DNA from 2 places in the Streptococcus sp. P25B114 genome. Region 1 is predicted to be linked to the other one. Evidence: predicted binding sites of a transcription regulator. Region 1 holds the regulator's gene; the other holds the start of a gene.
The links. The regulator NrdR, encoded in region 1, represses ribonucleotide reductase genes. The targets are predictions, from matches to a motif close to ACACNATATATNGTGT.

Region 1 (9,358 bases):
AAATCATTCAGTACACTGGTATTTCAGATGTGAAGATGGAAGAGGGTTCTATGCGCGTGGATGCCAATATCTCTCTTCGTCCCTATGGCCAAGAAAAATTTGGTACCAAGACTGAGTTGAAAAACCTCAACTCCTTCAACTATGTTCGCAAGGGCTTGCAGCACGAAGTAGAACGTCAGGCCAAAATCTTGCGTTCTGGTGGTCAAATCCAGCAGGAAACTCGCCGTTACGATGAATCTACTGGTGAAACTATTCTCATGCGTGTCAAAGAAGGTTCAGCTGACTACCGTTACTTCCCTGAGCCAGACCTACCGCTCTATGAGATTGATGATGCTTGGATTGAGGAAATCCGTGCCGAGTTGCCAGCCTTCCCACAAGAACGTCGGGCCAACTATATTCAACAGTTGGGCTTGTCAGCCTACGATGCGGGTCAGTTGACTGCGACAAAAGTCTTGTCAGATTTCTTTGAGGCAGCCGTAGCAATCGGTGGCGATGCCAAGCAGGTGTCTAACTGGTTGCAGGGTGAAGTGGCACAATTTCTCAATGCAGAAGGCAAGACCTTGGACCAAATCGGTCTGACACCTGAAAACTTGGTGGAAATGATTGCTCTGATTGCAGACGGCACCATTTCATCTAAGATTGCCAAGAAAGTCTTTGTGCATCTAGCTAAAGAAGGTGGCTCTGCTAAGGCTTACGTTGAGAAAGCTGGCTTGGTACAGATTTCAGACCCAGCGGTCCTCATTCCGATTATCCACCAAGTCTTTGCGGATAACGAGGCAGCCGTAGCTGACTTCAAGTCCGGCAAACGCAATGCGGACAAGGCCTTTACAGGTTTCCTTATGAAGGCAACAAAAGGTCAGGCCAATCCACAAGTTGCTCAACAATTACTAGCCCAAGAATTGCAGAAGTTGTTGGATTAAATGAAATAATGAAGAGACTGAAACGGATGTTTTGGTCTCTTTTAATGGCGATAGATATGAAACTTTGAATTTTTCGATGCCCATCCGTCCTTTTTGCTTGTCATTCTAATAAATGGTATAATGAAAGGAATCAGAAAAAGAGGGCATTATGAAATTTACAGATATGAAACTTAAGCCGTCCATCCAGGAGGCTTTGAAAGAGATTAACTTTGTCACGCCGACAGAGGTTCAGGAAAAATTGATTCCTGTGGTGCTATCTGGTCGTGACTTGATTGGAGAATCCAAGACTGGTTCGGGCAAGACCCATACCTTTTTAATTCCGATTTTCCAAAAATTGGACGAAGAGCTGGACCAGGTGCAGACTGTTATCACAGCTCCGTCGCGTGAATTGGCGACCCAGATTTATCAAGCAGCCAAGCAGATGGCAGGGCATTTTCAACCTGAAGTCCGTGTGTCTAACTATGTCGGTGGGACGGATAAAAATCGCCAGATTGACAAATTGCAGGCTGGTCAGCCCCATATCGTTGTCGGAACGCCGGGTCGGATTTACGACTTGGTTCAATCGGGTGATTTGGCTATTCACAAGGCCAAGACCTTTGTCGTTGATGAGGCGGATATGACCTTGGACATGGGCTTTTTGGAGACGGTGGATAAGATTGCTGGGAGCCTGCCGAAAGATTTGCAATTCATGGTCTTTTCCGCGACCATTCCGCAAAAGCTCCAGCCTTTCTTGAAAAAATACCTGTCCAATCCTGTCATGGAACAAATCAAGACCCAGACAGTCATTTCGGATACCATTGAAAACTGGTTGATTTCGACAAAAGGGCGCGACCGCAATGCTCAAATTTTGGAAGCAACCAGGCTCATGCAGCCCTATTTAGCCATGATTTTTGTCAATACCAAGACTCGGGCGGATGAATTGCACAGCTACCTGCTTTCAAATGGATTGCGCGTGGCTAAAATTCACGGAGATATTCCACCTCGTGAACGCAAGCGTATCATGAACCAAGTTAAGAATTTGGATTATCAGTATATCGTAGCAACAGACTTGGCGGCTCGTGGGATTGATATTGAAGGAGTCAGCCATGTCATCAACGATGCCATTCCGCAGGACTTGTCCTTCTTTGTTCACCGGGTCGGTCGGACAGGACGCAATGGTTTGTCAGGTATTGCCATTACCCTTTATCAACCGAGCGATGATGCCGATATTCGTGAGTTGGAAAAACTCAATATCAAGTTCTTGCCCAAAGAAATGAAGGACGGCGAATTTGTCGATACCTATGACCGTGATCGTCGTGTTCAACGTGAAAAGACACGTGAGAAATTGGACATCGAGATGATTGGTCTGGTCAAGAAGAAGAAAAAGAAAATCAAGCCGGGCTATAAGAAGAAAATCCAGTGGACGGTGGACGAAAAACGTCGTAAGACCAAGCGAGTGGAAGCGCGTGCTAAGGGGCGTGCAGAACGCAAAGCTAAGCGTCAAACCTTTTAAGAGTTAGCAGAGGGAGACCGATGTTACAATCAATATTAAGTAACTATTTGCAAGGACTACTCATTGCCACAATTATTGTGGTATTGCTGAGCTTGATTTGGTTTCTAATTCGAGCTTTAAAAAATCGAGATAAGACCTATCAAGAACGCCAAGAATTTTTATATGATTTATTGCTCATTAACATTATGACCATCCCTATTTTAGCTTTTGGAATCGTGGCCATTTTGTTAATGCTGAAGGCATAGAAGGAAGAAAGAATGTACGATACAATTGTCATTGGTGCAGGTCCTGCAGGCATGACCGCCGCACTTTATGCAGGACGGAGCAATCTCAAGGTTGCCCTCCTAGAACGCGGTATTTATGGCGGCCAGATGAACAATACCGCTGAGATTGAAAACTATCCAGGCTACGACCATATTTCTGGACCAGCCTTGGCTGAAAAGATGTTTGAGCCCCTGGAAAAATTCGGTGTGGACCATATTTTCGGGACCCTCATCCGTATTGAAGAAGATGGACCTGTTAAAAAAGTGATTACCGAAGATGGCGTTTTGGAGACCAAGACGGTTGTCCTAGCCATGGGTGCCAAACACCGTCTGCTGGGAGTTCCAGGTGAAGATACCTACAACAGTCGCGGGGTTTCCTACTGCGCGGTCTGTGACGGAGCCTTCTTCCGTCAGCAAAAACTTTTGGTTGTCGGAGGGGGAGATTCTGCCGTGGAAGAGGCACTTTTCCTGACCCAATTTGCAGAGTCTGTGACCATCGTTCACCGCAGAGATCAGCTACGTGCCCAAAAAGTTATCCAAGACCGAGCTTTTGCCAATGAAAAAATTAAATTCATCTGGGACAGTGTTGTCGAGGAAATCAAAGGAGATGACCTGCGCGTGCAAAGCGTGGTTATCAAGAATGTCAAGACTGAAGAATTGTCAGAGCTTGAATTTGGCGGAGTCTTTGTCTATGTAGGGCTGGATCCGATGACTGAAAGCGTTGCGGATTTGGGTATTACCGATGAGGCTGGCTGGGTTGTGACCAATGAAAAAATGGAAACCAGCAAGTATGGCATCTATGCCATCGGCGACATTCGCCAAAATCAGCTCCGTCAGATTGCGACGGCTGTTGGAAATGGTGCAGTAGCTGGACAGGAAGTCTACAACTACATTACAGAACACGCTGAATAGGAGGGCTTATGTTTCACATTTACGATATTCAGAAAAATCCAGACGGTATTTCTTTTGAGAAAACACTGGATTTGACCCAGGAAGTTCAGGGGCGTTCCAGCGAGGTTTTGGACCTATCGCCTGTCCAGGTGTCTGGTCGTGTCCATTTTGAGGCGGGGATCTTTTTCCTAGATTACCAGATGACCTACGACATTACCCTGGCTTCTAGCCGTTCGCTCCAGCCAGTGGTCTTACGTCGTGAGGAGCAGGTCAACGAACTCTTTGTGGCCAATGAAGCTGCTCTCAAGGACCAGGATTTGATTGACGAAGATATGGTTTTTGTGGTGGAAGAGGACTGCATTGTCCTAGAAGAAAGTGTCGCAGACAACATTATTCTCAACATTCCTATCAAGGTTTTGACGCCAGAAGAAGAGGCTGGGCAGGATTTGCCGTCGGGCCAATCTTGGACCCTGATGACCGAGGATGATTTCCAACAGGAAGCCCAGGAAAAGAAAGAGGCTAATAGTCCATTTGCTCAATTGCAGGGCTTGTTCGATGAGTGAAAAAGCTAGTGAAAGATTCAGAAAAATGTCGGAAGGTTAAATTATCAGAAAATTCTTGCCACTAGACTCTTTTCGGTGTATAATAGAAGATAGTAATTATAGGAGTTAGTATACATGACAAAAGCAAACTTTGGTGTAGTAGGGATGGCCGTTATGGGTCGTAACCTTGCTCTTAACGTTGAATCACGTGGTTACACAGTAGCCATTTACAACCGCTCTGCTGATAAGACAGAAGATGTGGTAGCTAGCAACCCAGGCAAAAACTTGGTACCAAGCTATGATGTGGAAAGTTTTGTCGCATCTATCGAAAAACCACGCCGTATCATGCTCATGGTTCAAGCAGGGCCTGGTACAGATGCAACTATTCAATCTCTCTTGCCACACTTGGATGAAGGCGACATTTTGATTGATGGCGGAAATACCTTCTACGAAGATACCATTCGCCGTTCAAAAGAATTGGCAAATTCAGGCATCAATTTCATCGGTACAGGTGTGTCCGGTGGTGAAAAAGGTGCCCTTGAAGGTCCGTCTATCATGCCTGGTGGTCAAAAAGAAGCCTACGAATTGGTAGCAGATGTCTTGGAAGAGATTTCAGCAAAAGCACCAGAAGATGGAGCACCATGTGTGACTTATATCGGTCCAGACGGTGCAGGTCACTATGTAAAAATGGTCCACAACGGTATCGAGTATGGCGACATGCAGTTGATTGCTGAGTCTTATGACCTCATGCAACACTTGCTCGGTTTGTCAGTAGATGAAATGGCTGACATCTTCACTGAGTGGAACAAGGGTGAATTGGATAGCTACTTGATTGAAATCACAGCTGACATTTTGAAACGCAAGGATGACCAAGGTCAAGATGGTCCAGTTGTTGACTACATCATGGACGCAGCCGGTAACAAGGGGACTGGTAAATGGACTAGCCAGTCATCACTTGACTTGGGCGTACCATTGTCCTTGATTACAGAATCTGTATTTGCCCGTTATATCTCAACCTACAAGGATGAGCGTGTGGCAGCTAGCAAGGTCCTTCCAAAACCAGCACCATTTGCCTATGACGGCGATAAGGCTGAATTGGTGGAGAAAATCCGTCAAGCCCTTTACTTCTCAAAAATCATGTCTTATGCACAAGGTTTTGCGCAATTGCGCGTAGCGTCTAAAGAAAATAACTGGAACTTGCCATTTGGCGAAATCGCTAAAATCTGGCGTGCAGGTTGTATCATCCGTGCTCGTTTCTTGCAAAAGATTACCGATGCTTATGGACGTGATGAAGATTTGGCAAACTTGCTCTTGGATGAATACTTCCTTGACGTAACAGCTAAGTACCAACAAGCTGTCCGTGACGTTGTTGCCTTGGCAGTTCAAGCAGGTGTTCCTGTGCCAACCTTCTCAGCAGCCATTACTTACTTTGACAGCTACCGCGCTGAGAACTTGCCAGCAAACTTGATCCAAGCACAACGCGACTATTTTGGTGCCCACACTTACAACCGTAAGGACAAAGAGGGTGTCTTCCACTATGATTGGTATAGCGAAAAATAAATAATAGAAGTAGGGCGTGCAAGCGCCCTTCTTTCTGACTGAAATGGTCTTGAAACTTTCGATTAGATAAGGATATTATGGCTAAGAAAATTTTGATTGCAGGTCGTGAGCGCAATCTCTCGCATTTTGTTTCCATGGAATTGCAGAAGAAGGACTATTTGGTGGACTATGCTTCTACTGGCCAGGAGGCTTTGTCCTTGGCGCATGAGACGGATTTTGATTTGATTCTCATGAGTTTTCAGCTGTCAGATATGTCCAGTAAGGAATTATCCACGCAGTTATTAGCTATCAAACCTGCATCCGTCCTGATTGTGGCTATTGATTCGGCAGATGTGGATGAGCATGGTGAGGAAGTCTTGTCCTATGCGGTTTCCTATGTGGTCAAGCCCTTTGTCATCAGCGAATTGGTCGAGCAGATTTCAGCTATTTTCCGTGGTCGGGATTTTATTGACAATCATTGTACTCAGGTTCCCTTGCAGGCTGCTTATCGAGATTTGAAAATCGATTTTCAAAATCGCACGGTATCCCGTGGAGATGAGCTGATTAACCTGACTCGTCGAGAGTACGATCTCCTGGCGACACTGATGAATAGTCCTGAGCCTGTCACTCGCGAACAATTGTTAGAGCGGGTTTGGAAATACGAGGCGACATCATCGGAAACCAATGTGGTAGATGTCTATATCCGCTATCTGCGTGGGAAATTGGATGTAGCTGGAAAACCGTCCTATATCAAGACAGTTCGCGGTGTTGGATATGCCATGCGTGACTAAGTAAGAAAGGCTTGTCCTTTCTTTTTTGCTGGGCTTGTGTTAGTATTGTTAGTAAGAAATCTAAGGAGTAATTATGAATTCGTCGTTTAAAGAAAAGGCCTTGCTGATTTTATTGGCGGGTGCAATCCTCTTAGCTGTCCTTAATTGGTCGGCCTTGTACGCTATTATTAAGCTTGTCCTAGCAAGTATGAACTCTCTCTTCATTGGAGCAATCATTGCTTTCATCTTAAATGTACCTATGAAAAAGCTGGAAGTGCAGCTTGAAAAGGTCGCTTTTTTGAAAAAATCCAGCCGTAGTTTGGCCATTGTAGGGGTCCTCATTGCCTTTGTGATGATTGTGACAGGTTTGGTTCTGATTGTTTTGCCAACCCTGACCAAGACAGTTTCAGAGCTAGTAACGGTCAGCAGGACGGCTATTCCAAAATCGGTCACAGCCCTTACGGATTTTCTGGAGTCCAATGGCTTCTTGTCTGGTCAGATTGGTGACCAGATTGCAGGTTTTATTGAACAATTTAGGAATCTAGACTTTATTTCTAGTATTGTCACTCCGGTTCTGTCTCATCTGGTATCCAATGTTACAGGCATTTTTTCCAACACAATGACCCTGGTTATGGCCTTTTTCTTCACTTTGGCTATCCTGGGAAGCAAGGAACATCTGCAGTCCATGACGGGGAAACTCTTGCAGGCTACTCTGCCACAGAAAGCAGTTCGTCTGATCAACTACGTCGGGGAAGTTGTGATAGATACCTATGATAAATTCTTGATGAGCCAAATTGTAGAGGCCGTTATTATTGGGGTCCTGGTCTTTGTCAGCTATGGACTTTCTGGTATCCCCTATGCTAGCATGGCCGGTATTTTGGCAGGGGTCCTATCCTTCGTTCCCTATATCGGTCCATTTACAGCCTGCCTGATTAGTGCCCTCTTTGTGGCGGTACAAAATCCTTTGTTGGCTCTGTGGTCTATTGTTCTCTTCCAAATCATTCAATTGATTGAGGGTAATGTCATCTATCCGCGCGTAGTTGGACAGTCGGTTGGTCTGCCAACCCTCTTCACCCTGGCTGCAGCCCTGATTGGTGGAAATTTGTTTGGCCTTCTAGGAATGGTCTTCTTCACACCAATTTTTGCGGTCATTTACCGTCTGGTCAGGGAATGGGTTCACCATCGCCTGGATGACCAGATTGAAAGTACTTAGGAAAGCGTGCTTATCGCTTTCTTTTATTTTTGATTATTTTATGCTATACTGAAGTGATAAAAGCAAAGTAGGAGAAAGAGTATGCGTTGTCCAAAGTGTCAGAGTTTGAAGTCAAATGTTGTTGATAGTCGCCAGGCAGAAGATGGGAATACCATCCGTCGTCGCCGTTCCTGTGACCAATGCGGTCAGCGTTTTACCACCTATGAGCGAATTGAGGAAAAAACACTAGTAGTTGTTAAAAAAGACGGCACCCGTGAGCAATTTTCGAGAGAGAAAATCTTTAATGGCATTATTCGTTCGGCTCAGAAACGTCCAGTATCAACCGGTGATATTGATCAGGTGGTCAATCGAATAGAACAAAAGGTTCGCGCCCAAAATGATAGCGAAGTAGAAAGTGACTTTATCGGCAATTTGGTCATGGAAGAATTGGTTGAACTAGATGAAATCACTTATGTACGCTTTGCCTCTGTCTATCGCTCTTTCAAAGATGTTGGTGAGTTAGAAAACTTGCTCAAGCAGATGATTTCTAAGGGGTCAAAAGTGAAACCAGGTGCCAAAGATGAAACCAAATGATCCCTTTACCTATCTGAAAGCTGGGAATTTTGCACCTGATGTAATCAGTCTGAGCAAATGTTACCAGCCCATCATCGGTTTGGATGCGCTAGCGCTGTATTACTATTTATATAGTTTTGGTGACTCGGGGCAGGGGCGTTACCAATGGACTAGCATTCTAAATCACATGAATGTTGGCTTTCATCGCTTGCAGCAGGCGCTGGATATTCTGTCAGCAGTGGGTCTGTTGAAGATTTATCAGCTTGACGAGACTAGGGGCCTAGAGCTAATGCCTCCTTTAAGTGTCGGAGAATTTTTAGGCAAGCCCTTGTATCGGCATCTTCTTGAGCAAAGAATTGGCGAGGTTTCTGTGGAGAATCTCATACCCGCTAGCCCTAGCCAGGATAAGAATGTTTCCAAATCTTTCTCAGACGTTTTTGATGTGGAAGGACATATTTCTCCTGTAGCTAAGAGTAAGAGGGACTTTGACTGGTCAGCCTTCAAGGCTATGATGGCCAAGGACCAGCTACGATTTCAGGATGAGACGGACGATGTGATTGCTCTTAGTCACATAGCAGAGCGGTCCGGCTGGACCTGGTTGGAAACCTATCACAAGGTCAAGGAAACGGCTATCGGCCAGGTTATTTCGACCAAACGACTGTCACAGTCAGACCAAGCCTCCGCTAAACAAACGAGTGGGCTCACAGACCAGGAAAAAATCATCGTTCGTGAGGCCAAGTCCAAGTCTAGTCTGGAATTTTTGGTCTTCATTAAGGAACAAAGAAAGGCAGCAGTGACCCAGTCGGAGCGCAAGTGCCTGACAGATTTGGCTCAAATTGGTCTCTTGGATGAAGTTATCAATGTCCTTGTTCTTTACACTTTTAATAAGGTGGATTCGGCCAATCTCAATGAAAAATACGCCCTCAAGTTGGGCAATGATTTTTCCTATAAGGGGATTGGAAATGCAGAGGCAGCTGTCCTTTATCTGAGGGAATTGAAAGCAGGAAACAACAAGAAGGCAAGTGTCCTGAACAAGCAAGTGTCAGCAACTAATGTGCCGGACTGGAGCAAGGAAGAAGTTAAGCAAGAGCAAACGAGAGAAGGACAGGCCCAACTAGCCGCCCTCTATCGCGAATTGGAAGAAATGGAAACACAAGGAGGTGGCTGATGAAATCA
Region 2 (9,358 bases), on a different contig from region 1:
CTCGATATAGGGAATAACGGGTTGGTCAGGAACCAGCAACTTTCCATTTTCAAATCTAATTTTTTCTGCCATACTTATCTCTTTCCGATTGGGATATAGGTCAAATTCCGTCCACCTAGATAGGACGAACGAGGACGGATGAGCTTATTGTTCTTGCGTTGTTCCTGTACATGGGCAATCCAGCCGGCCATACGACTCATGGCAAATATTAAGGTAAATATATCACTGTCAATGCCCAAAACATGGTATACCGTCGCCGAATAGAAATCCACATTGGGAATCAAGCCTTTTTTGTGCTTGATAAAGTCCTCTACTTCTTCGGACAAGCGATAGAAGGCCTCATCATCCGTTCCCAGTGTCAAATCACGCGCCATTTCCTTCAAATATTCTTGACGAGGATCCACCGTTTGATAAACCCGGTGACCAAAGCCCATAATTTTTTCTTTTGAGTCCAATTTTTGCTGCAAGTAACCTTCTGTATCACCAGATTCACGGATAGCCAGCAACATATCGAAAACCCGCTCATTAGCTCCGCCATGTAGAGAACCCTTGAGCGTTCCAATAGCTGTCGTCACGCAAGAATAAATATCTGTCAGGGTGGAGGCGGTCACGCGCGCCGCAAAGGTCGAGGCGTTGAGTTCATGGTCAGCATGGAGGACCAGTGCCTTGCTAAAGGCCTTGACTTGCAAATCTGTCGGCTCCTTCCCATTGAGCATATAGAGGAAATTAGCCGCAAAGCCCAGATCCTCACGAGGCTCAATCGGCACCAAGCCCTTCCGCAGACGAGCAAAGGTTGCAATGATTGTCGGAACCTTAGCCATAATCTGAATAGACTGGTCATAGAGGGCCTCCAGCGAACTTTCCTCAGCCCGAACATTGTAAACACCTAAGAGTGACACCGTTGACCGCAAAACACTCATCGGGTGCAGGTGTCTGCGTGACTGGATGAGAATGCACTGCTCCACCGCATCAGAAATGGCATACTCAGCCCGCAAGGCTTTTTCAAAATAATTAAGCTCAATCTGCGTCGGGAGGTGCAGATTCCAAAGCAGGTAAATGACCTCTTCAAAAGACGCATTATTGTCCATCAACTCTGAAATATCATAACCAGCATAGGAAAGGCGGTCATTTTCAATCGCACTAATGCGCGTATCGCAGGCAATGGCATCTTTCAATCCATTTGTTTCTGTCATAGTTGACCTCCTAGTTTCTTTCTCACCACCATTGGCAAAATGCCTCCGTGGCGGTAATAACGAATATCAGCCTCCGCATCAAAGCGAGCCAGAGCCTGAAATTCCTTGGTTTCATTTTCCGAAATAGCCCGAACGGTTACCATCTGACCAACCGTCACATCCTCCGGCAAATCGATAGAGTAGGTTTCCAAACCAGTCAAGCCCAGACTGTCTGCTGTCTGCCCCTCAAGGAATTGCAAGGGTAGGACACCCATCATGACTAGATTAGAGCGGTGAATGCGTTCAAAGGATTCTGCCAATACAGCCTTGACACCCAAAAGATTGGCCCCCTTGGCTGCCCAGTCACGACTAGAACCCATCCCATAGTCCTTACCAGCAATTACCAGGCTACCAATTCCAGCCTCCTGATACTTCATAGCAACATCATAAATCGGCAGAATTTCGCCATCATACTTGGTAAAACCACCAATTTTTCCATCTGCCAACTCATTTTTAATCCGGATATTGGCAAATGTTCCTCGCATCATGACCTGGTGGTTCCCACGGCGACTACCATAGGAGTTGAAGTCAAAGTATGAAATCCCATTATCCTCTAGGTAGCGAGCAGCGGGACTGAGTCGCGCAATGTTCCCCGCTGGTGAAATGTGGTCGGTAGTGACAGAGTCTCCAAATTTGGCCAGGACTGCTAGATTGTCCAAAGGCTTGATAGATAAATCTGTCTGCATATTATCAAAATATGGCGGGTTTTGAATGTAGGTTGACTTGTCATTCCAGGCATAATTTTTATCCGACGTCGTTTCAATGGCATTCCAAGCTTGACTATCTGTAAAGACCTGTTGGTATTCTTCCTTATAAAGGTCACGGGTCACATACTGCTCGATATAGGCATCTACTTCCTCACGACTTGGCATGATGTCTGAGAGATAGACAGGTTGACCATTCTGGTCTTGACCAAGCGGCTCTGTCGTCAAGTCAACATTCATGTTTCCTGCAATGGCATAGGCCACTACAAGGGGCGGACTTGCAAGGAAATTAGCTTTGACGAGCGGATTGATACGGCCCTCAAAGTTGCGGTTTCCAGATAAGACTGCCGAAACCAGCAAATCTTCTTCCTTAATGGCTTCTGCAACTTCTACTGGCAAATCACCGGAATTCCCGATACAAGTGGTACAACCATAGCCGACCAAGTTAAATCCAAGCGCATCCAGATAGGTTTGGAGGCCTGAATTTTTCAAGTAACCTGTAACAACTTTTGAACCAGGTGCCAGAGAAGTCTTGACCGTTTTATTGACTGTCAGGCCTTTTTCAACCGCATTCTTAGCCAGTAATCCTGCCGCTAAAAGTACGTAGGGGTTAGATGTATTTGTACAAGAGGTAATAGCTGCAATGGCTACATGACCTGTCTGAATCGTCTCATCTCCGTCCGCATAATGCACCGTCGCTGTCTTATCTAGCTCTGCCTTGTCCAAACCAAAACCACGAACACCAACTTCACGAGTGATGCTGGCAGCAAATTCCTCCTTGGCATCGGTCAATTCAATCAAATCTTGCGGCCGTTTTGGTCCAGAAATAGACGGCACCACCGTTGACAAATCCAACTCCAAAACCTTGGTGTAGGTTGGGAAATTGACCTCATCGTAGAACAGATGATTGACCTTGGCATAAGCCTCCGTCAAGGCGATATGGTCCTCTGAACGGTTGGTCAGGCGCATGTAGTTTAAGGTCTCAGCATCGATCGGGAAGTAACCACAAGTCGCGCCATACTCAGGTGCCATGTTGGAAACCGTCGCCCGGTCAGCCAGTGCCAATGAAGACAGACCCGGTCCAAAAAATTCAACAAACTTGCCGACAACATTTTCCTGGCGGAGCAATTGTGTCACCCGTAGAGCCAAATCTGTCGCTGTCGCAACCTTGGGCAGACTGCCTGTCAAATGAACACCAATCACTTCTGGAATTGGGAAATAAGACGCCTCTCCCAACATAGCTGCCTCGGCCTCAATACCTCCGACACCCCAGCCCAGAACACCGATACCGTTGATCATGGTCGTATGGCTGTCCGTACCGAACATAGAATCTGGATAAAGTAGGCCATCCTGCTCGATGACAACATCACTGAGGAACTCAATATTGACCTGGTGGATAATCCCTGTTGCAGGTGGCACAGCCCGATAATTCTCAAAAGAGTTTTCCGCCCATTTTAAGAATTCATAACGCTCGTTATTGCGCTCAAATTCTAGCTCAATATTTTTTTCCAGAGCCTGGTCCGTACCGAAGTAATCGACCTGTACAGAGTGGTCAACCACCAAATCAACTGGAATTTCGGGGTTAATCAAATCAGGACTGCCACCCGCCTTAACCACCGCATCACGCATGGATGCAAGGTCAACCACAACTGGAACCCCTGTAAAATCCTGCAAAATAACACGACTTGGCTTAAAAGGAACCTCACCCTGTGGAGCTGCAGCCTGGTAGGTAACCAAATCTTTAATGTGACTTTTGGTCACATCTACACCATCTTCCTTACGAAGTAAGCTTTCCAACAGAATACGAATCGTATAAGGGAGTGCCTGAATATTCACACCATGTTCTTGGGCAACCTCTCCCAAATCATAGTAAGAGAATAATTTTTGTTTGTGTTCAAATTTCGATTTGTTCTTTTGAGTCATGTCTGCTACCTCTATGTATTCATTATGTATATTATACTGGAAGTTGCTTTTTTTATTCAAACACAACTTAACCATGAATGTCATATTTTATGACATATGGTGATTTCGCATAGAAAACAGCTCTACTACGGCTTAAACAAAGCTTGTAGACCTCATTTTCAGAAAACACTACATGTAGTATTTTCTTGTTCGTTATTCGTCTATATTTTGTGATTTGTTTAAGCTAACCCCTTGACTTTAACCCCAAAATCTTGTATTCTTGATTGGTAAATTTGAAGGGAATTATGCAATTTCCTTGTAAACAAAGGAGAAATCGAATGGTTACTATCTATTCAAAAAATGATTGTGTACAGTGCAAGATGTCTAAGAAATTCCTAGACCAACACGGTGTGGAATACAAGGAAATCAACCTGGATGAGCAGCCAGAATTTATTGACCACGTCAAAGGACTTGGTTTCTCAGCAGCGCCAGTGATTGAAACTGAAAACGACGTTTTCTCTGGTTTCCAACCTGCAAAATTAAAAGTCTTAGTATAAGAAGCCTATTATAGAAAGAGATTGCGACTATGAGTTTGAAAGATTTGGGCGATGTGTCCTACTTCCGTTTAAATAACGAAATCAACCGTCCTGTCAATGGACAAATCCCCCTCCACAAGGATCAGGAGGCCCTTAAAGCCTTTTTCAAGGAAAATGTTATCCCTAACAGCAAGCAATTCGATAGCATTTTGGATAAAATCAACTATCTTGTCGAGGAAAATTATTTAGAAAAAGAATTTTTGGAGCAGTACAGCCCAGAATTTCTCATTAAAATTGACCAATTTTTGAAAGACCAGAACTTCCAATTTAAGTCTTTCATGGCAGCCTACAAGTTTTATAACCAGTACGCCCTCAAGACAAACGACGGTGCTTACTATCTGGAAAGCATGGAGGACCGCGTCCTCTTCAACGCCCTCTATTTTGCGGAAGGTGACGAAGAATTGGCCTTGGATTTGGCAAACGAGATGATCCACCTGCGTTACCAGCCTGCAACTCCTTCCTTCCTCAATGCTGGTCGTGCTCGCCGTGGTGAATTGGTATCCTGTTTCTTGCTTCAAGTAACAGACGACATGAACTCTATCGGTCGGTCTATCAACTCTGCTCTGCAATTATCCCGTATCGGTGGCGGTGTCGGTATCTCCCTCAGCAACCTGCGTGAGGCTGGCGCTCCTATCAAGGGATATGAAGGAGCTGCATCTGGTGTCGTTCCAGTTATGAAACTTTTTGAAGATAGTTTCTCTTATTCCAACCAGCTTGGTCAGCGTCAAGGTGCCGGTGTGGTTTACTTGGATGTTTTTCACCCAGATATTATCGCTTTCCTTTCGACTAAGAAGGAAAATGCGGATGAGAAAGTTCGTGTAAAAACCCTTTCTCTCGGTATCACTGTTCCTGATAAGTTCTACGAATTGGCTCGTAAAAATGAGGACATGTACCTCTTCAGCCCTTACTCTGTTGAGCTAGAATACGGCGTGCCATTCAGCTATTTGGACATTACAGCTAAATATGACGAGTTGGTGGCCAACCCTCGCATTCGTAAGACAAAAATCAAGGCCCGCGATTTGGAGACAGAAATTTCAAAACTCCAACAAGAATCAGGCTATCCGTATGTCATCAACATTGACACGGCCAACCGCAGCAATCCAGTTGACGGTAAAATCATCATGTCCAACCTTTGCTCAGAAATCCTGCAAATCCAGACACCAAGCGTCATCAACGATTCGCAAGAATATTTGACAATGGGTACTGACGTTTCATGTAACTTGGGTTCAACCAACATTGTTAACCTCATGAAATCACCTGACTTTGGTCGTTCTGTTCGTGCTATGACACGCGCCTTGACCTATGTTACTGACCATTCTCACATTTCTGCTGTGCCTTCGATTGAGGCAGGTAATGAGCGTGCACATTCGATTGGTTTGGGTGCCATGGGACTTCATTCTTACTTGGCGCAAAACTTGGTGGACTACGGTTCAAAAACAGCCGTTGAATTTACCAATATCTACTTCATGCTCCTCAACTACTGGACTTTGGTAGAATCAAACAACATTGCACGCGAACGCAAGGCGACTTTTGATAACTTTGAAAACTCAAAATACGCAGACGGCACTTATTTCGATAAGTATGTGACAGGCGACTACCAACCACAATCTGACCGTGTTAAAGAATTGTTCCAAGGTATTTTCATTCCAAGCGGACAAGATTGGGCTGACCTGCGTGATAAGGTGATGGCAGACGGTCTCTACCACCAAAACCGCTTGGCAGTTGCACCAAACGGCTCTATTTCCTATATCAATGATGTCTCTGCTTCCATCCACCCAATTACTCAACGGATTGAAGAACGTCAAGAGAAGAAAATCGGTAAAATCTATTATCCAGCAGCAGGCTTGGCAACGGAAACTATTCCGTTCTACAAATCAGCCTACGACATGGATATGCGCAAGGTGATTGATGTCTACGCTGCTGCTACTGAGCACGTCGACCAAGGTTTGTCACTGACCCTCTTCCTCCGCAGCGAATTGCCAAAAGAGCTTTACGAGTGGAAAAATGAGAACAAGCAGACAACCCGTGACCTCTCTATCCTGCGCAACTACGCCTTCAACAAAGGCATCAAGTCTATCTACTACATCCGCACCTTCACCGACGACGGAGAAGAAATCGGATCAAACCAATGTGAAAGTTGTGTAATTTAAGACACTAACATTCATTGATGCTAAAGCATCTAATGAATGAACGGTACTGACTATATGGTCAGTACCTAAGTGGCTTACTACCTCGAAAAGTCGTTAAGTTCGAACGACTTTTCTCAGGTCGTAACTTGCAAGGGATTAGCTGTTGGCAAGCCAACTAGCTAAGCTACGCCAACCGCTATGAGCGGATTAGCTAGCTACCATACGTCAAATTGTGCTGCTTGCGAACAAAGCAATCTAATGAACGTCCTTGGGGCGTTTTTTAGCAAAAAATATGATACAATAGTATAGATATTTCTAGAAAAGAAAGAGAGAAATATGGAAACCTACTACAAAGCCATAAACTGGAATGCCATTGAAGATGTCATTGACAAATCGACCTGGGAAAAATTGACCGAGCAATTTTGGCTCGACACGCGTATCCCTTTGTCCAATGACTTGGATGACTGGCGCAAATTGACTGCCGAAGAGAAAGACCTGGTGGGCAAGGTCTTTGGTGGTCTGACACTCTTGGATACCCTTCAATCTGAAACAGGTGTTCAAGCCCTCCGCCAAGATGTGCGGACACCACACGAAGAGGCTGTTTACAACAACATCCAATTCATGGAGTCTGTTCACGCCAAGTCCTACTCTTCTATCTTCTCCACTCTTAACACCAAGTCAGAGATTGAAGAAATTTTTGAATGGACCAACAGCAATGAATACCTGCAACGCAAGGCTAAAATCATCAACGAAATTTATGAAAATGGCACAGCGCTCGAGAAGAAAGTAGCCAGCGTATTTTTAGAGACCTTCCTTTTCTATTCTGGTTTCTTCACTCCGCTCTACTATCTTGGAAATAACAAGCTGGCCAACGTTGCTGAAATTATCAAGTTGATTATCCGTGATGAATCTGTCCACGGTACCTATATCGGCTACAAATTCCAGCTCGGTTTCAATGAATTGACCGAAGAGGAGCAAGATAAGCTCCGCGACTGGATGTACGACCTGCTCTATCAGCTTTATGAAAATGAAGAAGGCTACACTCGCTCGCTCTATGATAGCGTTGGTTGGACTGAGGAAGTTTTGACCTTCCTACGCTACAATGCCAACAAAGCCCTCATGAACATGGGACAGGACCCACTCTTCCCAGATTCAGCGGATGATGTCAATCCAATCATCATGAACGGTATTTCGACCGGTACATCCAACCACGACTTCTTCTCTCAAGTTGGTAACGGCTACCTGCTCGGTGAAGTGGAGGCCATGCAGGATGATGATTACCTTTATGGTTTGTAAAATAGATAAATAAAAAAGCAGTCGACCACTGCTTTTTTTCTATGCCCCAACCAATATCATACCGTAGGCAATCAGGTTGTTGACAAAATGGAGCGCCATTGAATAGCGGATATCTCGTTTGAGCAAGAAAATCCATCCCAGATTGACTCCCATTGTAAAGTAAATCAAGAACTGCGGAATGGTTGCTGGTCCGTGTGGTAGGCTGAACAAAAGCCCTGACACAACCAAGTAAATCCCCACTGTTTTCATGCTCTGCATTTTCGGGAAGAAATAGGTGGCCAGAAAACCACGGAAAATCAATTCTTCCAGGATAGGGGCAAATACCACTACGGAGAAAAAGGCAAGAATGGGGTAAGCAGAAACAAACTGCACCACTATCATCTGGTTTTGGCTTTCCTCTACAGGAATGAGAAACTGAATGACAAAATAGACCAGGTAGACCAGAATAGGCCAGTGTAGCTTGTGGAACCAGCTACTTTCGACGGTGTAGGCAATGGTCTTGCGTGGATAGACGACCTTCCAGAGGACCACAGCGAGGATTGTGGTCAGCACGATGCCGATAATGCCGCTAATCCAGACTGCTTGTTCCACAATTGGAGCTGGTAGCTCTGCTGCTAGTTGGTCCTTGAAGATGCCCAGCGAGATAAAGCTGCTGGTGACCTGGCTTGCTAGGAAATAAAGCACTATTAAGCCTAAGTGTTTGATAAATTTTAACATAGATAACCCCTAATCTACTTTTCTAAATTCAGCAATAGCATCTAGTCTGACCAAGCGAGTCGTGGTCTTACCGGCCTTGCCTGTCTGACTGAGCTTGACCCAATCCTCATCGCATGCCTCAATCGTAAAATCCTGTCCAATCCCATCTTCAAAGACTACATGAACTGTAGCACCAACCAATTCTTCCACCATTTTTGACATGACATTTCCTCCATTTATCTGTTTTTTGAGTTTCTTGATCTGTTTGGCCAATTTCTTGACTTTTCCATCGTAGGAAAAATAGGATACAAACAGGAAACCAACCGCTGCAAGTGCAATATACTCCAAACTTTCACCTCCGACTTATCCTAATGAACCATTCATGAGCATCTGCATCAAAAGCATGAGCAAAAATCCGATGATATTGTTGATGAAATGCACCAGCATGCTGTACTCCAAGCGTTTGCCTAGGCGGTAAATGAGACCTAGCACCAGCCCCATGCCCCCATACATAATCCAAGAACCAAGCCCTGTCGGAGCGTGCATGAGACCAAAGAGTAGGCTGGATAAGATGAGACCGAAGATAGATTCCTTGCCAAAGATTTTACCCATGATAAAGCCTCGGAAGACGATTTCCTCGACAATAGGAGCAAAAATAGATGTCAATAAAAACAAGATAATCGGAGGGAATCCCATATCTTCAATGGCTTGCTGATTGACTGTGTTGAGCCCTTCACCCGACAATTGCATGACAATGCCTGCTATGATTTTAACAGCAAAAACTGCGATAAATCCAAGACCTA

Region 2: nrdH (glutaredoxin-like protein NrdH) is a predicted target of NrdR. The motif match lies at 4,025-4,040, and genes of this name have one in related genera.

Annotation. Positions count from the first base shown of each region.
Region 1 covers NZ_JBRKNW010000013.1:63,221-72,578, forward strand. The annotation lists gene gatB (Asp-tRNA(Asn)/Glu-tRNA(Gln) amidotransferase subunit GatB) at 1-920, shown strand, start outside; gene ACVC7T_RS07630 (DEAD/DEAH box helicase) at 1,069-2,412, shown strand; gene ACVC7T_RS07635 (DUF4059 family protein) at 2,433-2,657, shown strand; gene trxB (thioredoxin-disulfide reductase) at 2,670-3,587, shown strand; gene ACVC7T_RS07645 (YceD family protein) at 3,596-4,129, shown strand; gene gndA (NADP-dependent phosphogluconate dehydrogenase) at 4,244-5,668, shown strand; gene ACVC7T_RS07655 (response regulator transcription factor) at 5,746-6,438, shown strand; gene ACVC7T_RS07660 (AI-2E family transporter) at 6,512-7,630, shown strand; gene nrdR (transcriptional regulator NrdR) at 7,712-8,203, shown strand; gene ACVC7T_RS07670 (replication initiation/membrane attachment protein) at 8,190-9,350, shown strand; gene dnaI (primosomal protein DnaI) at 9,350-9,358, shown strand, end outside.
Region 2 covers NZ_JBRKNW010000001.1:247,921-257,278, reverse strand. The annotation lists gene icd (NADP-dependent isocitrate dehydrogenase) at 1-72, opposite strand, end outside; gene ACVC7T_RS01180 (citrate synthase) at 75-1,193, opposite strand; gene acnA (aconitate hydratase AcnA) at 1,190-3,859, opposite strand; gene nrdH (glutaredoxin-like protein NrdH) at 4,177-4,395, shown strand; gene nrdE (class 1b ribonucleoside-diphosphate reductase subunit alpha) at 4,425-6,584, shown strand; gene nrdF (class 1b ribonucleoside-diphosphate reductase subunit beta) at 6,900-7,859, shown strand; gene ACVC7T_RS01155 (CPBP family intramembrane glutamic endopeptidase) at 7,899-8,576, opposite strand; gene ACVC7T_RS01150 (hypothetical protein) at 8,586-8,903, opposite strand; gene ACVC7T_RS01145 (CPBP family intramembrane glutamic endopeptidase) at 8,919-9,358, opposite strand, start outside.